DNA from 2 places in the Pseudomonas sp. PP3 genome. Region 1 is predicted to be linked to the other one. Evidence: riboswitches for the same ligand, from Rfam matches in the RefSeq annotation. Region 1 holds a riboswitch; the other holds the start of a gene.
What was found. A riboswitch is a leader RNA that binds a small molecule or an ion and turns the genes downstream of it on or off. The one in region 1 is predicted to bind cobalamin.
Positions count from the first base shown of each region.

Region 2: another riboswitch for cobalamin. It lies ahead of cobO (cob(I)yrinic acid a,c-diamide adenosyltransferase); the one in region 1 lies ahead of KHO07_RS14950 (CbtB-domain containing protein).

Region 1 is NZ_HG995459.1:3,298,419-3,306,416, reverse strand. Features, by position in the region: gene metH (methionine synthase) at 1-76, opposite strand, end outside; gene KHO07_RS14975 (fatty acid cis/trans isomerase) at 233-2,542, shown strand; gene nfuA (Fe-S biogenesis protein NfuA) at 2,667-3,251, shown strand; gene cobM (precorrin-4 C(11)-methyltransferase) at 3,418-4,164, opposite strand; gene KHO07_RS14960 (cobalamin biosynthesis protein) at 4,249-4,662, opposite strand; gene KHO07_RS14955 (CbtA family protein) at 4,659-5,372, opposite strand; gene KHO07_RS14950 (CbtB-domain containing protein) at 5,384-5,578, opposite strand; cobalamin riboswitch at 5,700-5,925, opposite strand; cobalamin riboswitch at 6,156-6,368, shown strand; gene cobW (cobalamin biosynthesis protein CobW) at 6,467-7,534, shown strand; gene cobN (cobaltochelatase subunit CobN) at 7,538-7,998, shown strand, end outside.
Region 2 is NZ_HG995459.1:1,741,523-1,749,520, reverse strand. Features, by position in the region: gene cbiB (adenosylcobinamide-phosphate synthase CbiB) at 1-516, opposite strand, end outside; gene bluB (5,6-dimethylbenzimidazole synthase) at 513-1,163, opposite strand; gene KHO07_RS08140 (cobyrinate a,c-diamide synthase) at 1,160-2,560, opposite strand; gene cobO (cob(I)yrinic acid a,c-diamide adenosyltransferase) at 2,571-3,182, opposite strand; cobalamin riboswitch at 3,265-3,494, opposite strand; gene KHO07_RS08130 (sorbosone dehydrogenase family protein) at 3,691-5,004, shown strand; gene KHO07_RS08125 (class I SAM-dependent methyltransferase) at 5,018-5,671, opposite strand; gene KHO07_RS08120 (C40 family peptidase) at 5,690-6,226, opposite strand; gene KHO07_RS08115 (NlpC/P60 family protein) at 6,392-7,024, opposite strand; gene hda (DnaA regulatory inactivator Hda) at 7,252-7,956, opposite strand.

The sequences.
Region 1 (7,998 bases):
TACCGCCATCGAGAATCAGGATGCGCTCTTTGAGGGCGTGCTTGAGAGCTTGAAGGCGAACACTGCGATCGGACATTAGGACTACTCGGAAAGACCATGACGAAGGGCCGGGATAATAGCAAACCTGTGCGGATTTAGAGCATGTCCGGGTTTTGCATGAATATCGTTCATGTTGAGGTGGGTGCCAGACCGGTAGAATCGCGGCGTTTTTTAAAGGATCGGGACCAGGGACATGTCGTATCGCGTTGTCATCAGCAGTGTATTGCTGTTTTTAAGCTGGGGCGCCGTGGCGCAAGGTCCGGGGATATCCTCTGGCAGTTCTTCTTCCATTTCCTACACCCGCGACATCCAACCGATCTTCACCGAGAAGTGTGTAGCCTGCCATGCCTGCAATGACGCAGCCTGCCAGCTCAACCTCGGCAGTGGCGAAGGTGCCGCGCGCGGTGCGACCAAAGTCCCGGTGTATGACGGTGATCGCAGCCAGGCCGTGGCACCGACCCGATTGTTTTATGACGCGAGCGGCAAACAGGGCTGGCAGAAAATGGGCTTTTACTCAGTGCTCGATGCCCAGAGCAATCAGGCTGCCCTGATGGCGCGGATGCTTGAGCTGGGTCACCGAACGCCGCTGCAACCCAATGCCAAATTGCCCGAAGACATCGTCCTGGGCTTGAACCGGGAAAACATGTGCGCGATGCCGGCCGAGTTTGATGGCTACGCGGGTGCCCACCCTAGGGAAGGCATGCCGCTGGCGGTCACCGGCCTCACCGATCAGCAATACCAGACGCTGCAACGCTGGCTGGCCTCCGGTGCACCGATCGATGAGCAGGGCCTGGTGCCGAGCGCGAAAGAAGCGTTGCAGGTGGTGCAGTGGGAGAACCTGCTCAACTCGCCGGGTGCCCGGCAGAGCCTCGTAGGGCGCTGGCTGTACGAGCACTGGTTTCTCGCGCACATCTATTTCAAGGATGGCGAGCCGGGGCATTTCTTTCAGTGGGTGAGATCGCGCACGCCGACCGGGCAGCCGATCGACATGGTCAAGACCCGTCGTCCGAACGATGATCCGGGCAGTCAGTTCTACTACCGTCTGTGGCCGGTGCAGGGCGTGATCGTCCATAAAACCCACATTACCTACCCGTTGAGCGCGGCGAAGATGGCCCGGGTCAAGAGCCTGTTCTACAGCGGTAACTGGCAGGCCACTGCGCTGCCGGGCTATGGGCCGCAAAGCCGGGCCAACCCGTTTGCGACCTTTGAAGCGATCCCGGCCCAGGCGCGTTATCAGTTCATGCTCGATAACGCCGAGTATTTCGTGCGCACCTTTATTCGCGGCCCGGTTTGCCGGGGGCAGATCGCCACTGACGTGATCCGTGACAACTTCTGGGCACTGTTCCAGGCGCCGGAGCACGACCTCTACGTCACCGACCCGAACTATCGCGGCCAAGCCACGCCGTTGCTGGCGATGCCGGGGCAGAACGACGATGTCGGCAGCGTCTTGAGCCTGTGGCACGACTACCGCGACAAGCGAAACGAGTACGAAGCCCTGCGCCGCGACAGCTACGCCGATGTGCCGGCGCCGAGCTGGTCGACGCTGTGGGCCGGCAACGACAATGCGTTGCTGAGCATTTTCCGCCATTTCGACAGCGCCGCCGTGACCAAAGGCTTGATCGGCGAAGTGCCGCAAACCCTGTGGTTGTTCGATTACCCGTTGCTGGAGCGTACGTATTACCAGTTGGCAGTGAATTTCGACGTGTTCGGCAACGTCTCCCATCAAGCGCAGACGCGCCTGTATTTCGACCTGATCCGCAATGGCGCCGAGCAGAACTTCCTGCGCCTGATGCCGGCGGATTCGCGCGAGGGTTATCTTGACGACTGGTACCAGAACAGCGGCAAATTCAAGATGTGGCTGGACTACGAGACCATCGACAACGACAAGCCGACCGCGCTGAAACTGGACGAAAAAGACCCCAAGCGTGATTTCGCCATGCAGTTGCTGGCGCGTTACGGCGATCTCAACGCCAATCCTGACCCGATCAATCGCTGTGACGGCGCCTATTGTTCGCGGCCTAACATTGATCCCGAGCTGCAAAATGCCGAACAAGCCTTGAGCACGCTCACGGCGCGACCGGCAGCCGGGCTCAGGGTCATCGATCAACTGCCGGAAGCCACAATGTTGCGTATCGAAACGTCGAGCGGAACCCGTGTGGTCTACAGCCTGCTGCGCAACCGCGCCCACAGCAACGTGGCTTTCCTGCTCGGCGAATCACTGCGTTATCAGCCGGGGTTGGACACCCTGACGATTTTCCCGGGCGTACTGAGCAGCTATCCGAATTTCATGTTCAACATCCCGGCCGGAGAGGTTCCGGCGTTTGTGGCAGCGATGGAAAATGCCAAGGACGTCGATCGTTTGGAGAAAATCGTCGAACGCTGGGGGATTCGTCGCAGTCATCCGCAGTTCTGGCAGTACTTTCATGATTTAAGCCGCTACATCCACGAAACCGAACCGGTGGAAGAGGGCGTGCTGGACATGAATCGCTACGAAAACCTGTGAAAAACCACCGATCCTCCGGCAGCGCGTGCTGGGGGATCGTGGCAATCTTTCCCGACAAAAATACTAGGACTTTGTCCGCGGCGATGATTGGCGTAAACTGCGCCCAAGCCTGCGAGGAGTTTCCATGACCGCTATTACCATTACCGACGCCGCCCACGATTACCTGGCCGATCTGCTTTCCAAGCAGAACACCCCGGGCATCGGCATCCGCGTCTTCATCACCCAGCCTGGCACCCAGTATGCAGAAACCTGCATTGCCTACTGCAAACCAGGCGAAGAAAAACCTGAAGACACCGCTTTGGGGCTGAAAAGCTTCACGGCCTACATCGATTCGTTCAGCGAAGCGTTCCTGGACGACGCGGTTGTCGACTACGCCACCGACCGCATGGGCGGCCAACTGACCATCAAGGCGCCAAACGCCAAAGTACCGATGGTCAACGCTGATAGCCCGGTCAACGAGCGCATCAACTACTACCTGCAAACCGAGATCAACCCGGGGCTGGCCAGCCACGGCGGTCAGGTCAGCCTGATCGATGTGGTCGAGGACGGCATTGCCGTTCTGCAGTTCGGTGGCGGTTGCCAGGGCTGCGGCCAGGCAGACGTGACCTTGAAGGAAGGCATCGAGCGTACCTTGCTCGAGCGCATCCCGGAGCTCAAAGGCGTCCGTGACGTAACCGACCACACGCAGAAAGAAAACGCCTACTACTAAGGTGTTCGCTGCGACCTAAAAAACGGCGCTGTGGCGAGGGAGCTTGCTCCCGCTTGATGGTGTAGCCATCACAATACAGCCGATGCATTTCCCGTGATGAGTGCGTTGGCTGATGTTGGGACCGCTTTGCGGTCCAGCGGGAGCAAGCTCCCTCGCCACAAGTGTTTCAGGGTCTATAAAGATGCGCATGTCCCGCGCGATACAGTGACGACTCGCTGAACTGATCACTGCCCAATACTCGACCTACCAATATCAACGCCGTGCGTCGAAACCCTTTTTCTTCAACCTTCCCGGCAATGTCCTCAAGCGTCCCCACCACCCAGTCCTGATCCGACCAGCTCGCGCGATGAACCACCGCAATCGGGCAATCGGCGCCATAATGCGGCAGCAGCTCCTCGACAATCTTCGCCAGATGATTAACCCCTAAATGAATCGCCATGGTCGCCCCGTGCTGCGCCAGACTGGAAAATTCCTCGCCTTTTGGCATCGTGGTTTTGTCGGCGTAGCGAGTCAGGATTACGCTCTGTGACACGTCCGGCAACGTCAATTCCGCCCCCAGCAGCGCGGCGCAGGCGGCGGTTGCGGTCACGCCGGGGATGATCTCGAAAGGAATGCCGAGTTCGCGTAGAGGGCGGATCTGCTCACCGATGGCGCCATACAGGCTCGGATCTCCCGAGTGCACCCGCGCCACATCCTGGCCGTTGGCGTGGGCAGTCTTGATCAGTTCGATGATCTGTTCCAGATGCAATTCGGCGCTGTTAACCACGGTTTCGGCCTGATGGCCTTCAAGCACCGCAGCAGGCACCAATGAGCCGGCATAGATAATCACCGGACAGCTGCGAATCAGCCGCTGGCCTTTGACGGTGATCAGTTCCGGGTCGCCGGGACCTGCGCCAATGAAGTAGACGGTCATCGTCGATTCCTGTGGGTAAAAAGGGGCTGGGCAAGGCTTCAGATGAAGATTGCTCATGATCGGATACGTGGATTATCGGGGATTTTACGCAGGGCAGGCCAATGCCAGAGTGGCCTGGGCATACTTTTGTCGCGAGATCAGCAGTTTTGCCGGTGCATTGGTCAATTGTTCGGCCAGCGCGAGGGCGGCACTTTCTGCCACGCCGTAGCATCCGGTGCGCTCGAAAGCGATCTGCGAATGGTGACTGAGTTGTGGCTGATAAGCGGCCAGTTGTTCACTGCTGAAATACATGAGCGGTAGCGCCAGTTGAGCGGCCAACTCGCTCAGCGCCGGTTCGTCGCGTTTCAAGTCGATGCTGGCCAGGGCCATGATGTCATGCAGTTCGATTTGATGCGCTTGCAGTGCCTGATCCAGCAGCGCCCGCAACGTATTGACGGGGCAGCCGCGCTGGCAGCCCAGGCCGACCACCAGGGTCGGCGCTGTGCGGGGATCCATCATGCGTGGTATTGGCCATCGCTTTTGCGGCGGAACAACCAGGCGCTGATCAGGCCCAGGGCCAGCCAGAACGCGACGTTGGTCAACTGCGAAGCGATTTTGAACCGGGTTTCCAGTGCTTCGGGTGCCAGCATCGAATGCACTTCCGGTTGCGGGGCGCCAATCACGTGGGGAACGGCAATGATCGCCGCGCCGAGGATTTTCATCAGCCAGTGACGGCTGAACACGATCAGCGCGATACCGACTGCAGTGGAGGCCGCAGTACCGACCCACCAGAACTGCCGTTGCGCCAGATCGGCGGCAGCGGTGCCTGGCAACTCAGGCGGCAGGCCGAGTGTCGGCGCGAGCACGAAGGTTGCGTAGCCGGCCAGACCCCAGAGCAAACCCTGGGACGTTTTGGTCGGCGCACGCAAGGTGTACAGGCCGGCCAGCATCAGGGCGAAACCGACGGCCACCACCAGGTTGCCGCCGGTGGTCGACAGCACGCGCTGCCAGCCGTCTTCCGGCTCCCAGGCTTCGCCATCGTGGGTGTGAGCGGCGACGGCGCCTTCGCTGTGTGCGTGTTCGTGGACTTCAACAGCGGCCGGTTCGGATTTCTCGTAAGTCTCGGCCTGCAAAATCAGCGGGGAAACCCAGAAGCTTTGCAGCAGGGTGAGCAGCAGGGCGGCGAGCAGCCCGGTGAAACCTGCGGTTTGCGCAATACGCTTGATCATCTCGGCGGGTCTCAATGGCACGGGAACGCGGCGCTGTGACGGGTATCGTGGGCGGCGTTGTGCACCGCTTCGATGTGCGAGAAACCGGCGAAGTACACCAGGCACGCGCCGAGGATCGACGCAAAAACGGCGGCGGTCAGGCGTTGAGTCAGGGTGGTGGTGGCGCTGGCGGAGCTGCTGTGGCCGGTGCTGCTGATGGTCGACATGGCGTTTCCCTCTGGTCTGTCAGCGGGGAATCTAAAGCGCATGCAAGATCCTGCACACGAACGGGCGCGCAGGGATTCGAACAGCGCCCGCCCACCGCGGGTTTGTCATTCAGTGATTGTGTTTTCACTTTGTGTTGCGGGCCGGTCTCCGGGCTCACGAGGGGCACAGGCTTTCGCCTTGACCTGCAAACGTCACCTTCCCATGCCGGATGGGCACAGTGGATCTGACGCTTCGCTCGCTTACCGTTGCGGGGGCAGCACCGGACTGACATGGCCTTGAGTAAAGCACATGATTCACCGGTTTCCCGTTTCACCCTGTGAAGGGCACCCGTAACAAGATGCGTAGGAGAGCATGGGCGAGGGCTGGGCGTCAATTGGCAAGGGTTCTCGTTTGAGGTACCACATCCCCTGTGGCGAGGGAGCTTGCGCCCGCCGGGTTGCGAAGCGACCCCCGGCATTCTTTCTGGAATACCTCGTCAGCAGGTATTACGACGGCTTCGCCGCCGAGCGGGAGCAAGCTCCCTCGCCACAGACGACCGTGATGCACGGCGGACATTGACCCGCCCCAATACCATGCGTAGCCTTGCGCTTTCGAGGTTCTTCGGCATCTGTCGAAGCTAAGAAGGGAACGCGGTCAATGCCGCGGCTGCCCCCGCAACTGTGAACGGTGATGTTCGCTGCCACGCCACTGCACGCTCAACCCTTGAGCCCGCGGGAAGGCGCAGTAAACGCCAGTCAAGCGACTGGCACACCGTCAGCCAGGAGACCTGCCTCGATACAGATTCTCACTACAACCGGGCGGGGTGATCCGGTGGCGAACGCTTCCGGCGCGCATGTGCGTTGCCGGTTCTCGTCCCGTATGCCCGCCACCTTGCCAAAGGGCATCCGATGAAAACACTGGCCAAACTCCCTGTCACCATCGTTACCGGCTTCCTCGGCTCGGGCAAAACCACGTTGCTGCGGCACATGCTCGACAACGCTCAGGGGCGCCGCATCGCGGTGATCGTCAACGAGTTCGGCGAACTGGGCATCGACGGCGAAATCCTCAAGCAGTGTTCCATCGGTTGCACCGAAGAAGAAGCCAGCGGTCGTGTGTACGAACTGGCCAACGGCTGCCTGTGCTGCACCGTTCAGGAAGAGTTCTTCCCGGTGATGCGCGAACTGGTCGCCCGTCGCGGCGACCTCGATCACATCTTGATCGAAACCTCGGGCCTGGCACTGCCAAAACCACTGGTGCAAGCCTTCCAGTGGCCGGAAATCCGCAGTGCCTGCACCGTCGATGCGGTCATCACCGTGGTCGACAGCCCGGCCGTGGCGGCTGGCACCTTCGCCGCATTCCCGGATCAGGTCGACGCCCAGCGCAAACTCGACCCGAACCTGGATCACGAATCGCCACTGCACGAACTGTTCGCTGACCAACTGTCCAGCGCCGACCTGGTGATCCTCAACAAGGCCGACCTGATCAGCCCGGAAGACCTGGCCCGCGTACGCCTGGAAGTTGCCGAAGAGCTGCCGCCCGCGGTAAAAGTCATCGAAGCCAGCAGCGGTCGCCTGCCGCTGGACGTGCTGATCGGCCTCGGCGCCGGTTCCGAAGAGCACATCGATAGCCGTCACAGTCACCACGATCACCATCACGATGATGACGATCATGACGACCACGATCACGACGCTTTCGACTCCATCTCCATCGAATTGCCGGCATCCGATGAAAGCCTGCTGATGGACGCGCTGACGCAACTGGTGGTCCAGCACGGCATCCTGCGCGTCAAAGGCTTCGCCGCGATCCCGAACAAACCGATGCGCTTGCTGATCCAGGGCGTGGGCACGCGTTTCGACAAGCACTTCGACCGTCAGTGGGGCGCTGAAGAAGCTCGCACCACGCGTCTGGTGCTGATCGGCCAGGCGCTGGATGCCGCCTTGCTCGAAGCGCAATTGCGCGCCGCGCTCAGCGTATAAGCCATGCACCTGCTCAGGACCCAGCCCGGCGGTTTCGTGTCGGATGACAACATTGCCGACCTTGGACAAACCCCCGCCGAGCTGGTGATCCTGTGCAGCGGCGATTCCAGTCTGGCGCTGCTCGCCGAAGCGGCGCAGCAGTTGCCCGACGATTACCCGAGCGTGCGCCTGGCCAACCCGATGCAGGTGCAGAACCATGCGTCGGTTGATCTGTATGTCGATGAAGTCTTGCGCCACGCCAAGGTCATTCTGATCTCGCTGCACGGCGGCATTGCCTATTGGCGTTACGGCGTCGAGCGGCTGGTGGAGTTGTCGCAGCGTGGTGTGCAGTTGATTCTGGTGCCGGGGGATGATCGCCCGGACCCGGAGCTCAGTGACCTGAGCACTGTCGATGCCGAAGATCGAGACCGACTTTGGCAGTTTCTGCGCCAGGGCGGCATGGGCAACGCGCTGGACTTCTTCCG
Region 2 (7,998 bases), 1.6 Mb from region 1:
CAGCGTATTGCTCAACCGATAGAGCACCACGCCCGGCGCACCGGCCACGGCAAACCAGAACAAGGCGGCGAACACCGCGTCGCTGCCGTTCTCCAGCACCGATTCGGTGGCGGCACGGGCGACTTCGGTTTCATCCAGCTCACTGGTTTTACGGCTGACCAGATAGCTCACGCGTTTGCGTGCTTCTTCAAGATCATTGCTGCGCAGGGCTTTCGCCACAGGCTCGACGTGTTCACCGAGGCTGCGCATGCCGAGGGCGCAATACAGCGCGAGAATCTCGACGATCCAGCCGACATAAGGCGCCCAGGAAAATGCCGTGGCCAACAATGTCAGCGGCAACACGGCGATCACCCATGCAGTGACACCATGACTGCGCCAGCCACGGCCACCGCCGTTGAAACGTTGCTCGATGCGCTCGGCAAAACGGCCGAACGCCACCAGCGGATGCCAGCGTTTGGGTTCGCCCAGCAGCGCATCCAGCGCAACCGCGGCGACACTCAACAACGCCACACTCATTGACTCACTCCCCAATAATTTTCATACAACATTTCACTCAGCGGACGCGCCTGCGCCCAGCCTTCGAGCACCAGCATCGGCGCCGGATAGAATGCCTTGACCGGCCCCAGGCACAGGATCGCCAATGGCTTGGCACCCGCGGGCAAGCCCAACAGGTCCGCGAGCGCTTGCGGTTCGAACAATGAAACCCAGCCCATGCCCAATCCTTCGGCACGGGACGCCAGCCAGAGGTTCTGGATCGCGCAGGACAACGACGCCAAGTCCATTTCCGGCAACGTACGACGCCCGAAGATATGCCGCTCGCGATCCTCCATCAGTGCAGCCACCAGCACCTCGGCACAGTCGTTGATGCCTTCGACCTTGAGCTGCATGAATTCGTCGGTGCGCTCGCCGAGGGCTTCGGCGGTGCGGATGCGCTCGTCTTCCACCAGCGCCTGGATCTTGCCGCGTAAATCGCGATCGCTGATGCGGATGAAACGCCAGGGCTGCATCAGGCCAACGCTGGGCGCCTGATGCGCGGCTTCGAGTAAACGCCGAAGCAACTCGGGCTCGACCGTGCCCCCGCTGAAGTGGCGCATGTCGCGTCGTTCGGCGATAGCGCGATAAACCGCTTCGCGTTCGGCATCGGAAAAGGCGTTGTCAGTCATGGCCTCTTCGCTGGCAAGCCAGCGCCCACAAGGAATTGCATTTCTTCAGGTATCACACTGCTCACTGTAGGAGCTGGCTTACCAGCGATGGCGGCTTCAAGGTCGGGTGCGAAAAGCGCGGCGATCGCCTGTGGATTCGACGGAAAATAAAAATGCACATAAGAGGCCGTCATCCGCCCCTCACGATAAACCGCTTCCGCCCCACGTCCGCCATTAGGACTCAAGCCCCGGGCAATCGGCGTCAGTTCGGTGGTCGTCAGCGAGTGATGATAGGTATGCCCGCGCAGCGAGCCTTCCGGCAGCTCAACCGCCTGCAAGGCCAACGCGGCCAGGCGCTTTTGCATCACCGCGTCACCGCTCAGCAAACCGACCAGCTCGGCGCGGGTGCCTTCGACATCAGTCAACGAATCGAGCAAATAAAGCATGCCGCCACATTCGGCCAGCAACGGCTTACCCGCGGCATGGTGCGCACGGATGGCGTTCAGCATCGAGGTGTTTTGCGCCAGCGCCACATGATGCAACTCCGGATAACCGCCCGGCAGATACAAGCTGTCGGCCTCGGGTAATTGCGCGTCACGGATCGGCGAGAAAAACCGCAACTCAGCGCCCATCGCCCGCAACACATCGAGACTGGCGCCATAAGTGAAGGCAAACGCTTCATCACGGGCCACGGCAATGCGCACACCGGCCAGCAACGGCTCGGCTGCAATCACATCGGGAGCGGCAAATTGCACCGCTGGCGGCAACGCGACTTCGCAACTGCTGGCCAAGGCATCAGCCGCCGCATCAAGGCGCACATCGAGGTCGTTCAACTCGCTGGCCTGTACCAGCCCCAGGTGGCGGCTCGGCAACTCGATTCCGGTTTCCCGGGACAAGGCGCCATACCAACGCAGGCCTTCGGTCAGGCTGCCCTCAAGCAATTGCGCGTGACGCAGGGTGCCGACGCGATTGGCCAGGACACCGGCAAACGGCAAGTCCGGCTGATAACGCGCCAGCCCGAGGGCCAGTGCACCAAAAGTCTGGGCCATGGCGGTGCCGTCGATGACAGCGAGCACCGGCACACCGAAATGGCGTGCCAGATCGGCACTCGACGGCGTGCCGTCAAACAGCCCCATCACGCCTTCGATCAGAATCAGATCGGCCTCAGCGGCGGCTTCCCATAACAGGCGACGACTTTCCTGCTCGCCGACCATCCACATATCCAATTGATAAACCGGCGCACTGCTGGCGCGCTCGAGAATCATCGGGTCGAGAAAGTCCGGGCCGCATTTGAACACGCGCACCTTGCGCCCCTGATTGCGATGCAAACGGGCCAGTGCGGCGGTGACAGTGGTCTTGCCCTGACCGGAGGCCGGCGCGGCAATCAATACTGCCGGGCATTGGCGAGCGCTACTCATACAGTGCGGCTCACAGTTCCACGCCTTTTTGCGCTTTGATTCCGGCCTGGAAGGCGTGCTTGATCATGCCCATCTCGGTGACGGTGTCAGCCAGCTCGATCATTTCCGGCTTGGCGCCGCGACCGGTGACCACCACGTGTTGCATCGGCGGACGCGCCTGCAAATCGCTGAGCACCTGATCCAGATCGAGATAACCGTGCTTGAGGGCGATGTTCAATTCGTCCAGCACCACCAGGCCGATGGACGGATCACGCAGCAGTTCCTGCGACACGGCCCAGGCCGCTTCGGCGGCGGCGATATCACGCTGACGATCCTGGGTTTCCCAGGTGAAACCCTCGCCCATCACATGAAAACGCACCTGCTCGGGGAAACGTCGGAAAAACAATTCTTCGCCGGTGCTGTTACGCCCTTTGATGAATTGCACCACGCCGCACCGCATGCCATGGCCCATGGATCGCGCGAGCATGCCGAGAGCCGAGCTGCTCTTGCCTTTGCCGTTGCCGGTCAGCACCAGCAGCAGGCCGCACTCGTTCGGCGAGTTGGCAATGCGCTCGTCGATCACGGCTTTTTTGCGCAGCATGCGCGCCAGATGACGTTCGTCACGATCAGGGGTATCAGTCATGGGGGAGCTCTCCGTTGAGGCTGGAATAACGGCGGGCAGGCACAAGAATAGACGGCAAGAAGCCTGGCATCGCCCACCGTGATGCCGCTTGGATGGATCAGGCCGGTCTCCGGACTCATGAGCGGCTTGCGCCAGACTGCGCGCCTTCCCATGTCTGTCGACACAGTGGCCAAGGCGCAATCTTTCACTCATTTACCGTTGCGGGGGCAGCGTCGGGATTGCGGCTCTTCACTTCTGAAACGCTCGCTCACCGACTTCCCTGTTTCACTCTGTCGACCCAAGCCACAGAGCACCTGAAACAAGCCGCGAAGGTTAGAGGGTTGGGGGTGGAGCGTCAATTGAAGACAGGGCGCACAGATGAATAACCGCCGCCGATCAATCACCAGGCAGGCCGTTACCATCCCGGCATGGCCGTGCTGCTGAAGCAGGCTCGCGGCTTAAGGGTTGAACCAACCAGCGGCCAGGCTTCTCTATGATTAAATCAAGGCATCCACAGGGAAGATCCGCAATGCGCACATCCGAGCTCGTATTCGTTGTCGCTCTCGCCGGAGGGCTCGTCGCTTGCGGCGAAACCTCCAGCCTGCAAGTCTCCGACGGCACCGGTCCGTCACCCAAGTTGCCCGAACCCAACAAAACGCTATTCCCGACGATGAACATCGCCCCGGCCATCGGCTGGCCGGACGGTGCAAAACCCGTGGCGGCCAGCGGCACTCAAGTCGGCGCATTTGCCGATAATCTCGATCACCCACGCTGGCTGTACGTGTTGCCCAATGGCGACGTCCTGGTCGCCGAAACCAACGCCCCGCCCAAGCCCGATGACAACAAAGGCATCAAGGGCTGGATTACCAAGAAAGTCATGGGCCGCGCCGGAGCAGGCGTACCGAGCCCGAACCGCATCACACTGCTGCGCGACAGCAATCACGACGGCATCGCTGAGACCCGCACGGTGTTCCTGGAAAACCTGAACTCGCCCTTCGGCATGACGCTGGTGGGCAACGACCTGTACGTGGCCGACACGGATCGCCTGCTGCGCTTCCACTACGAAACCGGCGACACAGCCATCAAGTCGCAACCGATCAAAGTCGTCGACTTACCGGGCGGGACACTGAATCACCACTGGACCAAAAATGTGATTGCCAGCCAGGACGGCAGCAAGCTGTACGTCACGGTAGGCTCGAACAGCAATGTCGGCGAGAACGGCATGGATCAGGAGCAAGGACGTGCGGCGATCTGGGAAGTGGATCGCGCCACCGGTAATCACCGGATCTTTGCCTCCGGCCTGCGCAATCCGAACGGCATGGCGTGGGAGCCGCAAAGCGGCGCACTGTGGACGGCGGTCAACGAGCGGGATGAAATCGGCAGCGATCTGGTGCCCGATTACATCACCTCCGTGAAGGACGGTGGGTTTTACGGCTGGCCGTTCAGCTATTACGGCCAGCACGTCGACGTACGCGTCGAACCGCAAAACCCGAATCTGGTGGCCAAGGCGATCGCGCCGGACTACGCGGTCGGCCCGCACACCGCGTCGCTGGGCCTGACGTTCGCCGAAGGCAACACATTGCCGGCGCAATTCAAGGAAGGCGCCTTTATCGGCCAGCACGGCTCATGGAACCGCAAACCGCACAGCGGTTACAAAGTGATTTTTGTGCCATTTAGCGCAGGCAAGCCGACGGGACAACCGATTGATGTGCTCACCGGTTTTCTCAACGACGAAGAAAAAGCCATGGGCCGGCCGGTAGGTGTCGTGATCGATCAGCAGGGTGGCTTGCTGGTGGCCGATGATGTGGGAAACAAGGTATGGCGGGTGTCCGCGACTCGATAAGCGGCTGCGATCGTTAGCGTTTACGACAGAGCGTTAGCCCATCCCCCAGCGGCAACAACGACAGATCTACCCGCGCGTCATCCTTCAACGCTCGATTGAGCGCCTGGATCGCGCGGGTGTCTGCGCTCTGCGGATTGCTTTCCAGCACCCGACCGCTCCACAGGGTGTTATCAAACACCGCCAGCCCACCGACCCGCAGCAACCGCAGCGCGTGCTCCAGATAGGCCGGGTAGTTGGCCTTGTCGGCATCGATGAAAATCAGATCGAATTCGCCAGGCTGATGCAGCGTGCCGAGCGTTTCCAGCGCAGGCGCCAGGCGCAGATCAATGCGCGTGCTCAATCCGGCTTCTTCCCAGTAGCGACGAGCGATGGCGTTGTAGTCACCCGGCATGTCGCAGCAGATTAGCGAGCCTTCATCCGGCAATGCCGCCGCCATGCACAGGGCGCTGTAACCGGTAAAGGTGCCGATCTCCAGCAATCGCCGCGCACCGATGAGCTTCACCAACAACGCGAGAAACTGCCCTTGCTCGGGCGCTACCTGCCAGCGCGCCATCGGCAATGCCTGGGTTTCGTCGCGCAAGCGCTTGAGCAGCGGCGTCTCGCGCAGGGATACGTCCAGAAGGTATTGATACAGCGAATCGTCGAGGTTGAGTGTGCGAGCAGTCATGACGACAACCTCCGAAGATCAGGGATTGCGCGCCAAATGCTCCGGCTGCAGGACGCGCTTGGCACTCAGGTAGGCTTTCTGCCAATACGCTTTGGACAGGCTGTCGAGCTTTACCGTGCCACCGGTGGCTGGCGCATGGACGAATCGCCCTTCGCCGACGTAAATCCCGGCATGGCTGACCTGGGAGCCGCCGTTGGTGGCGAAGAAGATAAGGTCACCGGTCTGCAAGCCTTCCTTGCCGACATTCGCCGCCTGCATGGTGATCATCTCGCGCGTGGTGCGCGGCAAGGAAATCCCGGTGACATCGCGGTACACATAGCCAATCAAGCCACTGCAATCAAAACCCGAATCCGGCGTATTGCCACCCCAGCGATAAGGCGTGCCCACCAGGCCCAACGCGCGAAACAGCACGTCTTCCGCTTCAGGTGAGAACGATTGGGAAGGACCGAAAACGATGGGTGCCCTGACCACCGGCGCGGGTGGCGGTGTGCGGCTGGCGCAAGCGCTGAGCAGCGCTGCGAAGAACATGATTGCGAGGCGGGCCGACGTCGACATAAGCAGAGCATCCTGATCTGGCTGCGGCTTTTTTCTGCTGGGACGCAGAAAAGAAAACCGCCTGCGCAGTACGCAGGCGGTTTGCCATCATTGATAGATCAGAATTCTAGCGCTTATCAGGCAAACTTCAAGTAAGACTTTAAGTTCACCTTACAAATTGTCCGCTTACTTGCGAGCGGTGACGATTGGAGCCGCACCTGGCGCCATGGCGAGTGCGCGCTTGGCTTCGATGAATGTCTTGCTCCAGTAGCTGTCGCCCAGGCTATCGATCCGTACACCACCGCTGCGGCGGCTGCTGGAATGGATGAACTGGTTGTCACCCAGATAGATCCCGGCATGGCTGACGCGACCGCGGCGACCATTGGTGGCGAAGAACAGCAGATCGCCCGGCTCGAGCTTGCTGCGCGACACCAGTGGTGCGTCCACGTTGATCATTTCGCGGGTGGAGCGCGGCAGATTCATGCCGGCTTCTTCACGGAACAGGTAACCGATGAATCCGCTGCAATCGAAGCCGGCTTCAGAGGTACCACCGAAACGGTAACGGGTACCGATCAGCGACATGCCGCGTTCAAGGATGCTGTCTGCCAGAACCGGCAGCTGGTAGGACTTGCCATCGGCGAAGTCGGCCAGTTCTTTTTCGGTCGCGAGTTCTTCCTGATAAAGAGCGGAAGACTGAGCGGTAACGGAGCTTTTCACCTGCTGTTGCTGCGCTTGCTGGACCACTGGAGTGTGGGCAGCGCAACCGAACAACAGGGTAACGAGTGCGAGAGGCACGAGGGGTGCAAAGCGATTTAGCATGGGCACGACCGTGGCTGATAGTTGTAAAGAAGCCGAGACTATGCCCGCTATCATCCTCATTTGCAAATTCAATCGAACTTTATGTGACTTATCGGTTTCTCGTTAACATCTAAGCGCTTAAGCCTATTTTGAATGTTGACGCAGCCTGCAACCGTGCAGGAAAGCGGATTTTCTGGCGCCTGAAATATGCCAGAAACCGCTTCAGACCTTGAATTTACCGGGTTTTGCTACCAACCCAGCGTCTCTTTAAGGAAGGGAATTGTCAGCTTGCGCTGGGCTTGAAGCGAGGCCTGATCGAGTTGTTCGAGCAAGTCGAAAAGCGCGCTCATGCTACGGGTTCCGCGGGTCAAGATAAAATGCCCGACTTCGTCGGTCAGGTGCAGGCCGCGACGGGATGCACGCAGTTGCAGGGCACGCAGTTTGTCTTCATCGGAGAGCGGGCGCATCTGGAAGATCAGTGCCAGGGTCAGGCGGGATTTGAGGTCCGCCAGTTTCACCGGCAGCTCGCGCGGTGAAGTCGATGCAGCAATCAGCAGACGCCGACCGCTGTCACGCAGACGATTGAACAGATGGAACAGCGCTTCTTCCCAATCCGCCTTGCCTGCGACTGCATGCAAGTCATCCAGGCAGACCAGCTCATACTGTTCAAGGTTGTCGAGGATTTCGATGCCACGGTCCATCAATTCGGCCAACGGCAGATACACCGCCGGTTCACCCATCTGCTCGAATCGCAGGCATGCGGCCTGCAACAGATGCGTGCGCCCTACCCCATGCTTGCCCCAAAGATAGATCAGACTCTCGGTCCAGCCGGCGTCGGCTTCGCACAGCCGCTCGACATAGCCGAGTGCAGCGGCATTGGCGCCTGGGTAGTAGTTGATAAAGGTGGCGTCGTCACGCAGACGCACACCTAGGGGCAGCTGAATCGGTTTCATGCTGACTGAACAGTTCCAAAGGAACCGTTAGTGGCCTCTGTG